2 linked regions of the Cupriavidus necator genome follow. The protein of the gene in region 1 binds, or shares a complex with, the protein of each later gene. Links are inferred from orthologs where the notes say so. Each region holds a gene or a part of one and is shown in the gene's direction. Other genes may lie near its edges.

The links.
Region 2: the proteins of I6H87_RS12095 (region 1) and uvrB are in contact, whole or in part, in a crystal structure (PDB 7EGT), measured with the Thermus thermophilus proteins. The link is inferred for Cupriavidus necator from one-to-one orthologs. Residues at the interface, in WP_096412145.1 of Thermus thermophilus: His654, Arg656, Phe657, Gln666, Asp668, Glu669, Lys680, Arg681, Leu682, Ser683, Lys685, Tyr686, Ala687; in WP_096411307.1 of Thermus thermophilus: Glu23, Leu25, Arg26, Asp27, Gly28, Glu29, Arg30, Phe31, Arg55, Glu326, Asp327, Phe328, Glu379, Ser382, Gln383, His398, Gly400, Arg401.

Annotation. Positions count from the first base shown.
Region 1 is NZ_CP066018.1:2,585,881-2,596,032, forward strand. Bases 3,783-6,830 are described here. They hold I6H87_RS12095 (UvrD-helicase domain-containing protein), read left to right. Parts: upstream 3,783-4,156; coding sequence 4,157-6,505; downstream 6,506-6,830. Other genes in these bases: I6H87_RS12090 (valine--tRNA ligase), read right to left, coding at 3,783-3,937; I6H87_RS12100 (MFS transporter), read right to left, coding at 6,549-6,830. Also shown: UTP--glucose-1-phosphate uridylyltransferase GalU, read right to left, coding at 50-940; more of I6H87_RS12090, read right to left, coding at 1,070-3,782; more of I6H87_RS12100, read right to left, coding at 6,831-7,841; I6H87_RS12105 (acyl--CoA ligase), read right to left, coding at 8,054-9,583; sauS (acylating sulfoacetaldehyde dehydrogenase), read right to left, coding at 9,580-10,152. UniProt on the Escherichia coli protein: A helicase with DNA-dependent ATPase activity. Unwinds DNA duplexes with 3'-5' polarity. Translocates on single-stranded DNA with 3'-5' polarity. Initiates unwinding more efficiently from a nicked substrate than double-stranded DNA.
Region 2 is NZ_CP066018.1:253,588-261,747, reverse strand. The notes cover bases 1-2,914. They hold uvrB (excinuclease ABC subunit UvrB), read left to right. Parts: upstream 1-372; coding sequence 373-2,457; downstream 2,458-2,914. Other genes in these bases: I6H87_RS01240 (hypothetical protein), read left to right, coding at 2,810-2,914; I6H87_RS01245 (hypothetical protein), read left to right, coding at 2,555-2,776; I6H87_RS01255 (amino acid aminotransferase), read right to left, coding at 1-187. Outside these bases: more of I6H87_RS01240, read left to right, coding at 2,915-3,052; I6H87_RS01235 (low molecular weight protein-tyrosine-phosphatase), read left to right, coding at 3,143-3,631; I6H87_RS01230 (site-specific recombinase), read left to right, coding at 3,719-5,815; Fe-S cluster assembly transcriptional regulator IscR, read left to right, coding at 5,922-6,476; I6H87_RS01220 (IscS subfamily cysteine desulfurase), read left to right, coding at 6,532-7,755; Fe-S cluster assembly scaffold IscU, read left to right, coding at 7,822-8,160. UniProt on the Escherichia coli protein: The UvrABC repair system catalyzes the recognition and processing of DNA lesions. A damage recognition complex composed of 2 UvrA and 2 UvrB subunits scans DNA for abnormalities.

The DNA of each region.
Region 1 (10,152 bases):
GCTGCAGACGTCCAGGAACTTCCTTTCCTGTCCGCAGGGCAGGGCGCGATCAGCTGCCGATGCCGGTCAGGTGCTCGCGCGATTCCAGGTAGGCGCTGAATTCAGTCCCGACTTCCGGGTGCTTCAAGGCAAATTCAACGGTTGCCTTCAGGTAGCCCAGCTTGCTGCCGCAGTCATAGCGGCGGCCCTGGTAGCGGTAGGCCAGCACCTGCTCCTGGCCCAGCAGCGACTGGATCGCGTCGGTCAGCTGCAGCTCGCCGCCGGCGCCCGGCTTCAGGTCACGCAGGTGTTCGAAGATGCGCGGGGTCAGGATGTAGCGGCCGACCACGCCCAGGTTGGACGGCGCGTCTTCCGGCGCCGGCTTCTCGATGATGCCGGAGACCTTGATCACGTCCGCATCCCATTCGCGGCCGTCGATCACGCCGTAGGAGCGGCTTTGCTCCGGCGTGATCTCCTCGACCCCCAGCACCGAGCAGTTGTAGTGGTTGAAGGTATCCACCATCTGCTTCATCACCGGCGGGTTGCCGTCGATCAGGTCATCGGCCAGCATCACTGCGAACGGCGTGTCGCCGACCAGCTTGGCCGCGCACAGCACCGCATGCCCCAGGCCCAGCGCTTCGGGCTGGCGCACGTAGAAGCATTCCACGTTGGCGGGCTTGATCGAGCGCACCACGTCCAGCAGCGCCTGCTTGTTCTTGGCCTCAAGCTCCACTTCCAGCTCGAAGGCCTTGTCGAAATGGTCCTCGATGGCGCGCTTGGAGCGGCCGGTGACAAAGATCATCTCGGTAATGCCGGCGGCCATGGCTTCTTCCACGGCGTACTGGATCAGCGGCTTGTCCACCACCGGAAGCATTTCCTTGGGGCTGGCCTTGGTGGCCGGCAGGAAGCGAGTGCCCAGGCCCGCAACCGGGAACACAGCCTTGGTGACGCGATTTTCCATATCAGGTGTACCTCTCAGATTCCAGTCCATAACCCTGCCAGCCATTGCGGGCGTCGTCTGTCCGGTTCTGTCCGACGAAGCCGGACAGAACCCCCGGCAGGCAGGGGCGTGAATGCGGCCGCCGTGCCGTCAGGCCGGCAGCCGCTGCAGCTGGCCCTGCAGCTTGGCCAGCGTCTGCTCGAAATCGGCCAGGCGCTGCGTCTCTTGCGCCACCACGGCAGGCGGTGCCTTGGCGACAAAGCTCTCGTTGGAGAGCTTGGCGCGGCACTTGCCGATTTCGCCACCGATGCGCTCGACTTCCTTCGACAGGCGCGCGCGCTCGGCGCCGACATCGATCTCGATCTTCAGCAGCAGGTGGTTGCCCCCGGCAATGGCGACCGGCGCGCCGGCGCCTTCAGCCTGCAGGGCAGCTTCATCTTCGAAGACGCGTACCTCGGAAAGTTTCGCCAGTGCCTGGATATGTGCGCTCGCCGCCTTCAGGAAGGTGCTGTCACCCTCAGCATAGAGCGGGATGCGCTGGGCCGGCGAGATGTTCATCTCGCCGCGCAGGTTGCGGCAGGCATCGATCACTTCCTTCAGGCGCGCAACCCATTGCTCGGCTTGCTCGTCGATCTTGGCGACCGCAGGCAGCGGGTAGGGCTGCAGCGCGATGGTCTCGGAGCCGTCACCCTTGGCGCGGCCGGCCAGCGGGGCCACCTTCTGCCACAGCTCTTCGGTGATGAAGGGGATGATCGGATGCGCCAGGCGCAGCACGGTCTCGAGCACGCGCAGCAGCGTGCGCCGCGTGGCGCGCTGCTGGGCCTCGGTGCCGTTCTGGATCTGCACCTTGGCCAGTTCCAGGTACCAGTCGCAGTATTCGTCCCAGACGAACTTGTAGATGGCGTTGGCGATATTGTCGAAGCGGTATTCGGCAAAGCCCTTCTCGACCTCGGCTTCCACGCGCTGCAGCAGCGACACGATCCAGCGGTCGGCCTGCGAGAAATCCAGGTAGCCGTCTGGGCCGCAGTCGTTGTTGCACGGGCCCATGCCGCAGTCATGGCCTTCGGTGTTCATCAGCACGAAGCGGGTCGCGTTCCACAGCTTGTTGCAGAAGTTGCGGTAGCCCTCGCAGCGGCCGGTATCGAAGTTGACGTTGCGGCCCAGCGTGGCCAGCGACGCGAAGGTGAAGCGCAGTGCGTCGGCGCCGAATGCGGGAATGCCCTCGGGGAATTCCTTTTTCGTCTTCTTCTCGATCTTGGGCGCGTCCTTGGGGCGGCGCAGGCCGGTGGTGCGCTTCTGCAGCAGCGTGTCGAGGTCGATGCCGTCGATCAGGTCCACCGGGTCCAGCGTGTTGCCCTCGGACTTGCTCATCTTCTTGCCTTCCGAATCGCGCACCAGGCCGTGCACGTAGACGGTATGGAAGGGCACCTTGCCGATGAAGTGCTTGGTCATCATGACCATGCGCGCCACCCAGAAGAAGATGATGTCGTAGCCGGTCACCAGCACCGACGACGGCAGGAAGTGATGCATCTCGGGCGTTTCTCCCGGCCAGCCCAGCGAGGAGAAGGGCACCAGCGCCGACGAGAACCAGGTGTCGAGCACGTCTTCCTCGCGGCGCAGGCTGCCGGTGCTGCCGGCGGCCTTTGCCTTTGCCAGCGCTTCTTCTTCGGTGCGGCCGACAAAGCAGTTGCCGGCATCGTCATACCACGCCGGGATCTGGTGGCCCCACCACAGCTGGCGCGAGATGCACCAGTCCTGGATATTGCCCAGCCACTGGTTGTAGGTGCTGATCCAGTTTTCCGGCACCAGCTTGATCTCGCCGCTCTGCACGGCTTCCAGCGCCACCTCGGCGATCGAGCGGCCCGGGTAGAAGGTGCCTTCCGGCGCCGGCTTGCTCATGGCGACGAACCACTGGTCGGTCAGCATCGGCTCGATCGCGCTGCCGGTGCGCTCGCTGCGCGGGGTCATCAGCTTGTGCTTCTTGACCTCGGCCAGCAGGCCGCGCTTGTCCAGGTCCTCGACGATGGCGCGGCGCGCGTCGAAGCGGTCCAGGCCGGCGTAGGCGGCGGGGGCGTCGGCAACGATCTTCGCGTCCAGCGTCAGGATCGACAACTGCGGCAGGTTGTGGCGCTGGCCCACGGCATAGTCGTTGAAGTCATGGCCGGGGGTCACCTTGACCACGCCGGTGCCGAACTCGCGGTCGACGTACTCGTCGGCAATCACCGGGATCTGGCGCTCGGTCAGCGGCAGCTGCACGAACTTGCCGATCAGGTGCGCATAGCGCTCGTCTTCCGGGTGGACCATCACGGCCACGTCGCCCAGCATGGTTTCGGGGCGGGTGGTGGCCACAGTCAGGTGGGTCAGGCCGCCCTTGGCATCAGCCTCGACCAGCGGATAGTGGATATGCCACAGCGAGCCTTCTTCCTCGATGCTGTCGACTTCCAGGTCCGACACGGCGGTGCCCAGCACCGGGTCCCAGTTGACCAGGCGCTTGCCGCGGTAGATCAGGCCCTGTTCGTGCAGGCGCACGAAAGCTTCGGTGACCGCCTTCGACATCTCGGGCGACATCGTGAAGTACTCGCGGCTCCAGTCGATCGAAGCGCCCATGCGCCGCACCTGGCGGGTGATGGTCGAGCCCGACTCTTCCTTCCAGGCCCACACCTTCTCGGTGAACTTCTCGCGGCCCAGGTCATGGCGCGACACGCCCTGCGACTCGAGCTGGCGCTCCACCACGATCTGGGTGGCGATGCCGGCGTGGTCGGTGCCCGGCACCCACAGCGTATTGGCGCCGCTCATGCGCGCATGGCGCGCCAGGCCGTCCATGATGGTCTGGTTGAAAGCGTGGCCCATATGCAGCGTGCCGGTCACATTGGGCGGCGGCAGCTGGATCGCAAAGTCCGGGCGGGCAGGGTCGAAGGTCGGCTTGGCAATGCCGCGCTTCTCCCACTCGGGGCCCCATTTCGCCTCGATGGCGGTGGGTTCGAAGCTTTTGGCGAGGGACTGGTCTTGGGCGGTCATGCTGGGATGTCGATATTGGCGTCGGGGGTCGTCGCAGGGTGCTTCGGCCTGCGCCTGGCGAGGCGGCGGCCGTCGGCGGCCGGCATTGCGCCAGTAAAACGTTAAATTATACGGGGGTGGCAGGCTGGTGCCTATTTCCCGGCCATCCGGCCCCGCCGGATGTGACTTGCAGGACAGGGCCCGCCGGTATAATTGCCGTCAATCCACAAGGCTGATCCGATGTCCGACCTGCTTGCCAACCTGAACGCCGAACAACTAGCCGCCGTCACCCTGCCTGACGAACCGGCGCTGATCCTGGCGGGCGCGGGCAGCGGCAAGACCCGCGTGCTGACCACGCGCATCGCCTGGCTGATCCAGAACGGCCGGGTCTCGCCGGCGGGCATCCTGGCGGTGACCTTTACCAACAAGGCCGCCAAGGAAATGCAGACGCGGCTGTCGTCGATGCTGCCGATCAACACCCGCGGCATGTGGATCGGCACCTTCCACGGCCTGTGCAACCGCATGCTGCGCGCGCATTTCCGCGACGCCGGGCTGCCCCAGACCTTTGCCATCCTGGACAGCCAGGACCAGCTCTCGGCGCTCAAGCGGCTGCTCAAGTCGCTCAACGTCGACGATGAGAAGTACCCGGCCAAGAACCTGCAGTACTTCATCAACAACGCCAAGGAGCAGGGCCTGCGCCCGGCCGACGTCGAGGCCAACGACGACTTCAACAAGCGCTTTGTCGACCTCTACGCCGCCTACGACCTGCAGTGCCAGCGCGAAGGCGTGGTCGACTTCGCCGAGCTGCTGCTGCGCTGCTACGAGCTGCTGCGCTACAACGACGCCATCCGCCAGCACTACCAGCACCGCTTCCGCCACGTGCTGGTCGACGAGTTCCAGGACACCAACGTGCTGCAGTACCAGTGGCTCAAGCTGCTGGCCGGCTACGGCACGCAGAACCCGGCCGCGGTCTTTGCCGTGGGCGACGACGACCAGAGCATCTATGCGTTCCGCGGCGCCAACGTCGGCAATATGCGCGACTTCGAGCACGAGTTCCGCGTGCGCCGGCTGATCAAGCTGGAGCAGAACTACCGCTCGCACGGGCATATCCTGGATTCGGCCAACCACCTGATCTCGCACAACGCGCGCCGCCTGGGCAAGAACCTGCGCACCGACGCCGGCCACGGCGAGCCGGTGCGAGTGTTCCAGGGCGGCTCCGACGGCCAGGAAGCCGCCTGGATCATCGAGGAGATCCGCGACCAGATCGCGCAGGGCGCCAGCCGCGCCGAGATTGCCATCCTGTACCGCAGCAACGCGCAGTCGCGCGTGATCGAGCATGCGCTGTTCTCGGCCGGCATCGCGTACCGCGTCTATGGCGGCCTGCGCTTCTTCGAGCGCGCCGAAATCAAGCACGCGCTGGCCTATATGCAGCTGCTGGAGAACCCGCGCAACGATGCAGCCTTTGGCCGCGTGGTCAACTTCCCGGCGCGCGGCATCGGCGCGCGCTCGCTGGAAGTGCTGCAGGACATGGCGCGCCAGTATGACTGCGCGCTGGCCGAGGCGGTGGCCTACGTGCCCGGCGCGGCCGGCAGCAAGCTGGCGGCGTTTACACGCCTGATCGAGAAGACGCGCGAGGACACGCGCCGCATGACGCTGGCCGAGACCGTCGAGTACGTGATCAACCACAGCGGCCTGATCACCCACTACCAGGGCGAGAAGGAAGGCCAGGACCGCATCGAGAACTTGCAGGAACTGGTGACCGCCGCGCAGGCCTTCGTGGTCGAGGAAGGCTACGGCCTGGAAGCGCTGGCCGCGGTGATCCCGGTTGACCGCAGCCCCGCCGCCCCGGCACTGGCCGACGGCGACCAGGCCCAGCAGGTGCTGGATCCGGAAGCGCTGCCGGTGGTGATGACGCCGCTGGTCGCGTTCCTGACCCATGCCTCGCTGGAAGCCGGCGACAACCAGGCCCAGGCCGGCCAGGACGCGGTGCAGATGATGACCGTGCATGCGGCCAAGGGGCTGGAATTCGACGTGGTCTTCATCACCGGGATGGAAGAGGGCCTGTTCCCGCACGAGAACAGCATGATGGACCCGGACGGCGTGGAGGAAGAGCGCCGCCTGATGTACGTGGCGATCACGCGTGCGCGCAAGCGGCTCTACATGTCGTTCGCGCAAAGCCGCATGCTGCACGGCCAGACCCGCTACCACGTGCGCTCGCGCTTCTTCGAGGAACTGCCCGAGGCCTCGCTCAAGTGGCTGACGCCGCCGGCGCAGGGCTACGGCGGCGTGCGCCGCCAGGAGCGCGACAGCGCCTGGGGCCGCGACTGGTTCCGCAAGCCCGAGGACGTGCCCTATACCGGCACGCGCCCCACCGGCGGCATGGACAACGGCAACGGCTATGCCGATGCCAAGCGCGAGGCCGGCACCGGCTTCCGGGTGGGGCAGTCGGTGTTCCACAACAAGTTTGGCGAAGGCGTGATCACCGCGCTGGAAGGCGAGGGCACCGACGCACGCGCCAATATCAACTTCAAGCGCAACGGCGCCAAGTGGCTGGCGCTGTCGGTGGCGAAGCTGGACGCGATCGACTGAACGAGTCCGGCTTCGCTGCGCGCCATGCCGCGACCCGGGCGGCTCAGGGCAGGGCGTGGCGGACCTCGCCAGCCTTTTCGTCGGGGCTGTCCACCGTCAGCAGCGGATTGATGAACAGCGAGGCCAGCGCGCCAACCCCGAGCAGCGCCCCCGAGATCATGAACGGCAGGTCATAGCTGCCGGTGCGCTCGATCAGGTAGCCGAACACCACCGGCGACACCATGCCGGCCACGCCGAAGCCGGTGTTCATCATGCCGCCCGCGGTGCCGGCGTACTTGCCGGCGATGTCCAGCGGCAGGCTCCACAGCACCGCGTTGGTCAGCTCCAGGAAGAAGAACGACAGCGACAGCAGGATCACCGCGTTGACGGCATCGGCCGTGAAGGTCATCGGCGCGATGAACATCAGCGAGCCGGCCAGCCCCACGAACAGGACCGCGCCGCGCGCCAGGCGCAGGTTGCCGGTGCGCTTGTAGATGCGGTCCGACAGCACGCCGCCGAGCGTATCGCCGACCACGCCGGCCATCAGCGGCAGCGCGGTGAACAGCGCCAGCTGCTTCAGGTCGAAGCCGCGCGCCTCCTTCAGGTACGAGGGCAGCCACGTCAGGTAGACCCACAGCGACCAGCCGTAGCAGAAGTCGACGAAGGTCACCAGCCACATGCGCCGGAACAGGCGCCGCCACGGCGTGGCCGCCTTGGCGGCCTGCCGGCTGTCGCCGTGCCGGTAGCCGATCTCCTGCAGCTCCTGCGCGGTCACGCGGCTGTGCTTGTCGGGCGAATCCTTGAAAAAGAAGGCGTACAGCAAGGTCCAGCCGAGGCTGACCGCGCCCAGCACGATAAAGGCTTCGCGCCAGCCGGCGGCGGCCACGATGACCAGCACGACCGGCGGCGTGATCGCACCGCCCAGCCGCGCGAAGCTGTGGGTGATGCCCTGCGCGAAGCCGCGCTCCGCCACCGGCATCCAGTAGGTGAAGGCGCGCGTCGCGGTCGGGAACGCACCGCCTTCGCCGATGCCCAGCACGAAGCGCAGCACCACCAGAATCAGCACGCTGCCCGCGAAGCCGGTCAGCACGGTGGCCACGCCCCAGATCAGCGAGAGGACAATCAGCACCTTCTTGGGCCCGAACTTGTCAGCCATCCAGCCGCCGAGAATCTGCATGGCGGCATAGGGGTAGGCAAAGGCCGAGAACACCAGCCCCAGCTGCGATGTGGTCAGTCCCATTTCCTCGCGGATCAGGGGGGCGGCGACCGAAATGTTGACGCGGTCGATATAGGCGATGAAATACATCAGGCACATGACGCCCAGGATCATGTGCCGGGTCTTGATACGTTGCTTCATAGCCACCTCCTATGCGCGGCGCGCGCGTGGTGTTGACGGGGCGGCGGCCGGCACACGGTCCGTAGCCATGCGCTTGCGGCGCGCCGGGGGCGCGGCGCCGGCCGCGCTGCCCCGTCCTTGAGCAATCTGTCTGCAGTCTTGAGTCGTGTCTCCTGGTCTGGTGGATTCCGGTCGGGCAGGCTCCTTGGCGAGGGTTGTGGAAGGGGGAAGGTTCAGGCGTGGTTGAGCAGCTTCAGCCGCTGCACCTTGCCGGACGGGCCGCGCGGCAGCTCGGCGATAAAGCGGAACTCCTTCGGCGTCTTGTAGCGGCCCAGCTCGCGCAGGCAATGCGCGCGCAGCGCCGCGTCATCGCAGCGCGCGGCCTCGCGCATGACCACGTAGGCAACGATCTCCTGCCCGTAGGCCGGGTCCGGCACGCCTACCGCCGCGGCTTCGAGCACGCCCGGATGGCGCAGCAGCGCCTCGTCGATCTCGCGCGGGGCGATGTTCTCGCCGCCCTTGATGATCAGTTCCTTGGCGCGCCCGCTGATGTAGAAATAGCCATCGGCGTCGCGGTAGCCGAGATCGCCCGTGCGCAGCCAGCCATCGTGCGTAAAGGCCTCGCGCGTGATGTCCGGCGCCTTGTAGTAGCCCGCCATCACGCTCTCGCCCTGCAGCACGATCTCGCCGACCTGTCCGTCAGGAGCCGGCTTGCCGTCGCGCCCGAGCACGCGTGCGCGCGTGCCAGATGGCCTGCCGATGCTGCCGATGCGCCGCTGGCCCGGGTCGAGCGGATTGCTGAACGCCGGTGCGGCAGTCTCGGTCATGCCCATGGTCTCGATCACGCCGATGCCGAAGCGCGCCTCGAAGGCGCGGTGATGCTCGGGCGGCAGCGCGGCCGAGGCCGAGCGGCAGAAGCGCACGCCGGCCGGGGCCTGGCCGTGCGGATCGTTCAGCAGGTAGGCGATGATGGTCGGCACCACGTTCAGCCAGGTGCATCCGTGGCGCGCGCTGTCCTGCCAGAACGCGCTGGCGGAAAAGCGCATCGGCATCACCACCGAGCCGCCGTGCACCAGCGGCGCGATCGCGGTCACGACCAGGCCGTTGATGTGATACAGCGGCAGCGTCGCCAGCACCCGGTCGGCCGGCCCGAGGCAGTGCTCGCGGCTGACGTTGGTGCCGTTGGCCACCAGGTTGCGCTGCGTCAGCAGCACGCCTTTGGGCGTGCCGGTGGTGCCGGACGTGTACATGAGCAGCGCGGGCGCGTCAGGCTGCGGTGGGGGCAGTGGCGACGCAGCATCATGCGTGGCAGGCAGTGCCGGCAGGCTGTTGGCATCGGGCGCGGTGACGAGCACCGGCACGTCCAGTCCGGCCTCGCGCAGGGCCTCGCGGATGGCGGCTTCTCCGTCGGGCCAGGTGAAGACCAGCCGCGTATCCGAGTGCGCCAGGATGTAGCGCAGCTGCGCCGGCTGGCACAGCAGGTTGATCGGATTGACCACCAGCCCGCAGGCCATGGTGCCGAGCAGGAGCCGCGCGGTCTGCTCGCCGTTGGGCAGGTACACCGACACCGTCTGGCCGCTGCCCAGGCCGGCTGCCGCATAGCTGCGGCCGAGCGTGCCGGCGTCCGTCGCCAGCGCGCCGAAAGTGAGCGCATGGCCGCTGTCCGGGGACAACAGGTAGGGCTTGTCGGGCCACTGCGCGGCGCGCACGGCAATCAGCGCGGCAAGCGTGTCGAACACTTCGGGTTCCGTGCGCGCGTTCATTTGCCGACCCTCGCGAAGTAGTCGCCCAGCAGGTCCGCTTCATCGGGCACGTGCTCGGCGATGGGCACGGCGATGCGGGTGATATTCAGGTATTGGCGCCAGCCGAGGTTGTCCGAGAAGTTGTTGCCGCCCCAGGTGCCGCAGCCCATCGACAACGAGAACGGCAGGCCGTTGTCGAAATTCCCGCCGGTGGCGAAGCAGTGCGCCTGGTTCACGATCACGCGCGCCACCGGCAGCTCTTGTCCAAGCTGCAGCGCATGGCGCGGGTTGGACGAATGCAGGCTGACCGAATGCCCGGCGCCCATATAGGCGTACAGGCTCGCCACGCGCTCGACCGCCGCCGCGAAGTCGGTCGCGCGGTAGAGCGTCAGCACGGGCGAGAGCTTCTCGCCGGAGAAGGGGTAGTCGCTGCCGACACCGGTTTCCTCCACCAGCAGCATCGCGGGCTGCAGCGCGCGCACGCGTTCCAGCCCGGCGAGCTCGGCAATGCGGGTCGCGCTCTGTCCCGTGAAGCTGCCGGCGAGCTTGGCGTCGCGCCACATCAGCGCCTGCAGCCGCGCTTTCTCCGA
Region 2 (8,160 bases), 2.3 Mb from region 1 along the record:
TGGCGGTGGTCAGACGTGCCTTTTCTGCCTCCTGGACGGCGCGCAGCAGGGGGATTTTCCCTTCGTCGGTGAAGTACACGCCAACGCCCAGGTTGACCTTGGTCGGGCGGGTATCGGCATTGAAGGCTTCGTTTAGGCCCAGGATCGGGTCGCGCGGGGCCATCTCGACGGCAGAAAACAAACTCATTTGGAATCTCGTGGTCGGCTATGTAAGAAAACGGGAAGGCGTAGAATGCTTCGGACTGCGCTGGGGGCTGACAGGCCCCCGTGACGCTTCCGGCTTGAAGCGGGGGCTGGCAACCCCAAGATTCTAGCGTATTCGCCCCGTATTCCTGAGGTATTTCCCTAATCCCGCCCGTAAATTCGCCCCCTATGTCGAACCTTGCAGAAGCCGCGCCGGCCCTGGACGAAGACAAATTCGTCACATTCCCCGGCTCCCCGTTCCAGCTCTACCAGCCGTTCCCGCCCGCCGGCGACCAGCCGGAGGCCATCCGGCAACTGGTGGAGGGGGTCGAGGACGGCCTGTCGTTCCAGACGCTGCTGGGGGTGACGGGTTCGGGCAAGACCTTCACCATGGCCAATGTGATCGCCCGGATGGGACGGCCGGCGATCGTGTTCGCGCCCAACAAGACGCTGGCGGCCCAGCTCTACGCCGAGTTTCGCGAGTTCTTCCCGCGCAACGCGGTCGAGTACTTCGTCAGCTACTACGATTACTACCAGCCCGAGGCCTACGTCCCGCAGCGCGACCTGTTTATCGAGAAGGACTCGTCGATCAACGAGCATATCGAGCAGATGCGGCTGTCGGCGACCAAGAGCCTGCTGGAGCGCCGCGACACGATCATCGTGGCGACCGTCTCTGCGATCTACGGTATCGGCAACCCGACCGAATACCACCAGATGATTCTCACCTTGCGGGCCGGCGACAAGATCAGCCAGCGCGATGTGATCGCGCGCCTGATCGCGATGCAGTACACCCGCAACGAGACCGATTTCCAGCGCGGCACCTTCCGCGTGCGCGGCGACACCATCGACATCTTCCCGGCCGAGCATGCCGAGATGGCGGTGCGGCTGGAGATGTTCGACGACGAAGTCGAGTCGCTGCAGTTCTTCGACCCGCTGACTGGCCGCGTGCGCCAGAAGATCCCGCGCTTCACGGTCTATCCGTCGAGCCACTATGTGACCCCGCGCGAGACCGTGCTGCGCGCGATCGAGGCGATCAAGTCGGAGCTGCGCGAGCGGCTGGAGTTCTTCCACAAGGAAAACCGGCTGGTGGAGGCGCAGCGGCTTGAGCAGCGCACCCGCTTCGACCTGGAAATGCTGTCCGAGCTGGGCTTCTGCAAGGGCATCGAGAACTATTCGCGGCACCTGTCCGGCGCGAAGCCGGGCGAGCCGCCGCCGACGCTGGTCGACTACCTGCCGCCCGACGCGCTGATGTTCCTGGACGAGTCGCACGTGCTGATCGGCCAGCTCAACGGCATGTACAACGGCGACCGCGCGCGCAAGACCACGCTGGTGGAGTACGGCTTCCGGCTGCCCTCGGCGCTGGACAACCGGCCGCTGAAGTTCGACGAATTCGAGCGCAAGATGCGCCAGGTGATGTTTGTTTCGGCCACGCCGGCGCAGTTCGAGCAGGACAATGCCGGGCAGGTGGTGGAGCAGGTGGTGCGTCCGACCGGGCTGGTCGATCCCATCATCATGGTGCGCCCGGCGACCACGCAGGTGGATGACCTGCTATCGGAAATCCACGCCCGCGTGGAGGTTGGCGAACGCGTGCTGGTGACCACGCTGACCAAGCGCATGGCCGAGCAGCTGACCGAGTTCCTGTCCGAGAACGGCGTCAAGGTGCGCTACCTGCACTCGGACATCGACACGGTCGAGCGCGTGGAGATCATCCGCGACCTGCGCCTGGGCACCTTCGACGTGCTGGTGGGCATCAACCTGCTGCGCGAAGGCCTGGATATTCCCGAGGTGTCGCTGGTGGCGATCCTCGATGCGGACAAGGAAGGCTTCCTGCGCGCCGAGCGCTCGCTGATCCAGACCATCGGGCGCGCCGCGCGCAACGTCAACGGTACCGCGATCCTGTACGCGGACCGCATGACCGAGTCGATGAAGAAGGCGATTGGAGAGACCGAGCGCCGCCGTGCCAAGCAGATCGCCTTCAACGAGGCCAACGGCATCACGCCGCGCGGCGTGGTCAAGCGCATCAAGGACATTATCGACGGCGTCTATAGCGTCAACGATGCCAGGGCCGAGCTGCTGGCGGCGCAGGAGCAGGCCCGCTACGAGGACATGAGCGAGAAGCAGGTCTCCAAGGAAATCAGGCGTTTGGAGAAGCTCATGCTCGATCACGCCCGCAACCTGGAGTTCGAGCAGGCGGCGCAGGTGCGCGACCAGCTGGCCAAGCTCAAGGCGCAGGTGTTCGGCGCCAGTGGAGAGGGCGCGCTGCCGCCTGCCTGATACGCCGCACCGCCACGCGCGCTTCGCCTATAGTGAAATTCGCGGCGGCGCCGGTCATGAAGGGTGAAAGCGCGAAGGCTGCCGCAAAGGAGGCAAGATGGAACGCCAGTTTGAATACGGCGGCTACGCGGTCGTGGTCAGCGCGGTCCCCAATGCCGCCGGCGGGTTTGCGGCGCAGATGCGCATCGCCGATGCCTTCGGCGAGCCATCCGGCCCCAGCTACGAGGCGATTGCGGGCGACGCGCCCACGCCCGAAGGGGCCATCGCCCTGGCGGAGGCCGGCGCCATGCGCGCGATCGACGCCGGCGAGGTCAACTAGCCAGGCATCACCCATTTTCCGTGGAGAACCACAATGAGCGATATCGGTGAATGGAAGAAGAAGGTCTATGAAACCCACGAGGTGCAGGTCCAGGTCAAACAGCGCTCACAGAGCGAATGGTCCTACACCGTGCGCGTCTGCCGCCCCGGCACCAATATCCGCGCCGCCGGCACGCTGACCGAGACCTCGCGCATCACCGAGCACTACAAATCGCGCGAGGCCGCGGAAGTGGCCGGGTTTGCGCACGGCGAGCGGCTGGCCAAGCAGCTGGCCTGAAGGGCTGCGGGTAGAATTGCGGCTGTCCGGCCGGCGGCCTTGCCGTGTGCCGGTGCGCCCGCCGTTCCACTCCCGCCAAGCCGTGATCCGATGAAGACATACGCCATCCTGATGTGTTGCATGGGAAACATCTGCCGTTCCCCGACGGCGGAGGGCGTGCTGCGCGCCAAGCTGGCTGCGGCGGGGCTGGACGCACTGGTGGAACTGGATTCGGCGGGCACGCATGAATACCACCTGGGCCGCGCGCCCGATCCCCGCACCCAGCGCCACGCGCTGCAGCGCGGCTATGACCTGTCCGCGCTGCGCGCGCGCAAGGTCGGCCTGCCTGACTTCGACCGCTTCGACCTGATCCTGGCGATGGACCGCGAGAACCTGGCCGGCCTGGCGCGGCTGCGCCCCGATGCCGGCGCCAAGCTGCGCCTGCTGATGAGCTTCGCCACCCGCCACGACGCCGACGAGGTGCCGGACCCCTACTACGGCGAAGGCGATGGCTTCGAGCGCGTGCTCGACTACATCGAAGATGCCTGCGACGGCCTGGTGGCCGAGTTGCGCCAGCGCCTGCAAGGCAACGCCGGCTGATCCCGGCGCCCGCTCCATCGTCCTTTCTGCGGCCCGCGCCGCGACGCCTCCGGCGCCGCGCCCGGCGGACCGATCCCACGAGAATCCATGCTTCGCAAACTGTTCCGCAAATGGCGCGAATCGCGCAATGCAAGCCTGCAGCTCGACGCCATCCTGGCCGCTGCCGATCCTGAGGCGCCGCTGGCCGAGCGCAACGGCTGGCTGATCGAGTTGGGCTTCTGGATCCGCCGCGATGGCGGGCTGGGCGCCGATACTGACAGCCAGGAACCTGGCACGGACCGCCGCCACCCCGAGCATGTGCGGCTGCGCTACCTGCTGCAGGTGCTGGAGCGGCATCCCGACTGGGCCGGGCGTTTCGCCCTGACGGTGCGCAGCCTGGTGCGCGAGAACGACCCCACCGGACTGTTCTGCGATACCGGCGTGGCCCTGCACCCGGGCTTCGTCAGCGAGATGGTGGGCCGGCTGCAGAACCGCTTCCTGCCGCCGCCGCCCAACCGCAGCGACATGGCGGGGCTGTTTGCGCTGGTGTTCGTCGGGGATGAGGACGCGGAGTGGGTCGAGGCCATCGACGATGGGCTGCTGGCGCGGCTGGCGCGCGTGCTGCAGGCCGGCAGCGCCGGGGGCGAAGCGGCGGGCATGGCGCACTATCGCGATGCGCTGGGCCAGACGCTGGCCACCAGCATCGCGGTGCTGGTCAGCCAGGTGCGCGCCACCGGCCTGAGTCAGGCGATCCGTTCGCGCCTGGCCGGGCGGGTGGAAGAGACACCGTTCTTCCGCCTGGACGAGGCCATCCAGGCCTTGCGTGAAGAGGGCCTGCGCCATGACGACAACAGCTTTGGCCACCGCCTGAACTACTTCCGCGCGCTGCTGGACGGCTGCCATGCCGCGATCCGCCAGGTGTATGAGGACCTGGAGGAAAACGGCGTGTCGGTCGAGGTGGTGTTCCAGATCGAGCGCATGAAGGTGCAGCTCAGCCGCATCGAGCTGCTGCTGGCGGCCTGGGTCGAGCCCCGCCGGCCCGGCATGCATGCGCACCTGGTGGCGGAGCTGATCCGATCGACCCAGGCCCGGCGCAGCATCTCGCACCTGGCCGGCACCTCGTTCGCGCAGCTGGCGCGCAAGGTGGTGGAGCGCTCGGCCGAGACCGGCGAGCACTACATCACGCGCGACCGCAAGGAATACGCCGAGCTGGTGCGCGCCGCGGCCGGCGGCGGCCTGGTCTCGGTCGCCACCGTGTACCTGAAGTTCCTGATCTACGGCCTGCACCTGGACAAGTTCAGTGAAGGGTTGCTGGCCTCGCTCAACTACGCCGGCAGCTTCCTGGCCATCCACTTTGCGCACTTCACGCTGGCGACCAAGCAGCCGGCCATGACCGGGCCGGCGCTGGCGCACCGGCTGGACGGGGCAGGGCGGCCGGAAGGGCGCGAGATATTCGTCGACGACACCATTGCCATGATCCGCTCCAACGCGGCGGCGATCGTCGGCAACCTGGCGGTGGTGTTCCCGGTGGCGCTGGGGATCCAGTGGCTGGCGCACAAACTGCTCGGCGCCAACCTGATCACGCCGGCCAAGGCGATTGCCACCATCGAGTCGTTCTCGATCCTGGGCCCGACGCCGCTCTATGCCGCCTTCACCGGCGTGCTGCTGTGGCTGTCCAGCCTGATTGCCGGCTGGGCCGACAACTGGTTCGCGCTGCATCGCGTGCACGACGTGATGGCCTACAACCGGCGCCTCCAGTACGTGCTGGGTGCGCGCGGCGCCACCCGTCTGGCGGATTTCTGGAAGCGCAACCTGTCGGGCATAGCCGCCAACGTGTCGCTGGGCCTGCTGCTGGGGCTGGGGCCGGAAATCCTGAGCTTCTTCGGGCCCCATATGGAAGTGCGCCATGTGACGCTGTCGACGGGCTCGGTCGGCGCCGCCATCGGCGTGCTGGGGCTGGATGCACTGCGCATGCCGTCGCTGTGGCTGGCGGTGGCGGGCATTGCGCTGATGGGGATGCTGAACGTGGCGGTGAGCTTCGCGCTGGCGTTCAATATGGCGCTGCGGTCACGCAACCTGCGGCGCGTGGACCGCGCCGAACTGAGCGCGGCCGTGCGGCGGCGCATCCTGAAGCACCCGTTGTCGCTGGTGATTCCGCCGCGCGCGGCAGGCCCGGAGACGGCCGCGGGCGGGCGCGAAGCGTGATCGGGGCGTGGTGCGCTGCGGCAGGGGTAGTTGACTGAATTAGTCGGGTACCTTTATACTTGACGGAAACGATCAAGTATTAGCTTCACCCCCAGAGCCCTGCACCATGAGACTGACCACCAAAGGCCGCTTCGCGGTCACTGCGATGATCGACCTGGCCATGCGCCAGGACCAGGGACCGGTCACGCTCGCCGGCATCAGCCAGCGGCAAAAGATCTCGCTGTCCTACCTGGAGCAGTTGTTTGGCAAGCTGCGCCGGCACGAGATCGTCGAAAGCGTGCGCGGCCCGGGCGGCGGCTACAGTCTGGCGCGCAAGGCCGAAGACGTCACCGTGGCGGACATCATCATCGCCGTGGACGAGCCCCTGGATGCCACCCAGTGCGGCGGCAAGGGCAATTGTAACGGAGATGACGGCTCCGGGCGCTGCATGACCCATGAACTGTGGGCCACGCTGAACCAGAAGATGGTCGAGTACCTCGACTCCGTTTCCCTCAAGAACCTGGTGGACCAGCAGCGCGAGCGCCAGCCGGCCGTGCTGCACGACATGCGCGAGGACGCCGCGCAGCCGGTCGCGGCCGCTGCGCGCGGCAAGGCCGACAAGCAGGAAAAGCCGGTCCGGGCCAGAATGGTGAATTCAGTTTTCAGCCTGGCGCAGTCCTGAGCGCGCCCAGGCAACGACAGCAAAACAGCGATCAGCGGTCCCTAACAAGGCAGTCATAACGATGAGCACCCCACATTTCCCCATCTACATGGATTACTCGGCCACCACGCCGGTGGACCCGCGCGTGGCGGACAAGATGATTCCGTACCTGCGCGAGCAGTTCGGCAACCCCGCCTCGCGCAGCCACGCGTACGGCTGGGAAGCGGAGCGCGCGGTGGAAGAAGCACGTGAGCAGGTGGCCGCACTGGTCGGCGCCGACCCGCGCGAGATCGTGTGGACCTCGGGTGCGACCGAATCGAACAACCTGGCGATCAAGGGCGCCGCGAACTTCTATTCGGGCAAGGGCAAGCACATCATCACCCTGAAGACCGAGCACAAGGCCGTGCTCGACACCACGCGCGAGCTGGAGCGCCAGGGCTTTGAAGTGACCTACCTGGACGTGAAGGAAAACGGCCTGCTTGACATGGAAGTGTTCAAGCAGGCGCTGCGCCCGGACACCATCCTGGTGTCGGTGATGCTGGTCAACAACGAGATCGGCGTGATCCAGGACGTCGCGCAGATCGGCGAGATCTGCCGCGAGAAGGGCATCATCTTCCATTGCGACGCCGCGCAGGCAACCGGCAAGGTGGCGATCGACCTGGGCAAGCTGAAGTGCGACCTGATGTCGTTCTCGGCCCACAAGACCTACGGCCCCAAGGGCATCGGCGCGCTGTACGTGCGCCGCAAGCCGCGCGTGCGCATCGAGGCGCAGATGCACGGCGGCGGCCATGAGCGCGGCATGCGCTCGGGCACGCTGGCCACGCACCAGATCGTCGGCATGGGCGAAGCCTTCCGCATCGCCCGCGAAGAGATGGCGACCGAGAACGAACGCATCCGCATGCTGCGCGACCGCCTGTGGAACGGCCTGTCGGACATGGAAGAGGTCTACCTGAACGGCGACCTGGAACAGCGCGTGCCGCACAACCTGAATGTCAGCTTCAACTTCGTCGAAGGCGAGTCGCTGATCATGGCGATCAAGGACGTGGCGGTGTCGTCGGGTTCGGCCTGCACCTCGGCCTCGCTGGAGCCGTCGTATGTGCTGCGCGCCCTGGGCCGCAACGACGAACTGGCGCACAGCTCGATCCGCTTCACGGTGGGCCGCTTCACCACCGAGCAGGAGATCGACTACACCATCGAACTGCTCAAGAGCAAGATCGGCAAGCTGCGCGACCTGTCGCCGCTGTGGGAAATGTTCAAGGACGGCGTCGATTTGAATTCGATCCAGTGGGCCGCGCACTGACGCGCCCGCACAGATCATCAGAACAAAACGCAATACCCCCGCAAAGATACGCAAGAGGTAAGCAAAATGTCATACAGCACCAAGGTTCTCGATCACTATGAAAACCCCCGCAACGTCGGTTCGTTCGACAAGAACGACGATGCGGTCGGCACCGGCATGGTCGGTGCGCCGGCCTGCGGCGACGTGATGAAGCTGCAGATCAAGGTCAACGAGGCGGGCGTGATCGAAGACGCCAAGTTCAAGACCTACGGCTGCGGCTCGGCCATTGCCTCGTCCTCGCTCGTGACCGAGTGGGTCAAGGGCAAGACCGTGGACCAGGCGCTGGAGATCAAGAACACCCAGATCGCCGAAGAACTGGCGCTGCCGCCGGTGAAGATCCACTGCTCGATCCTGGCCGAAGACGCG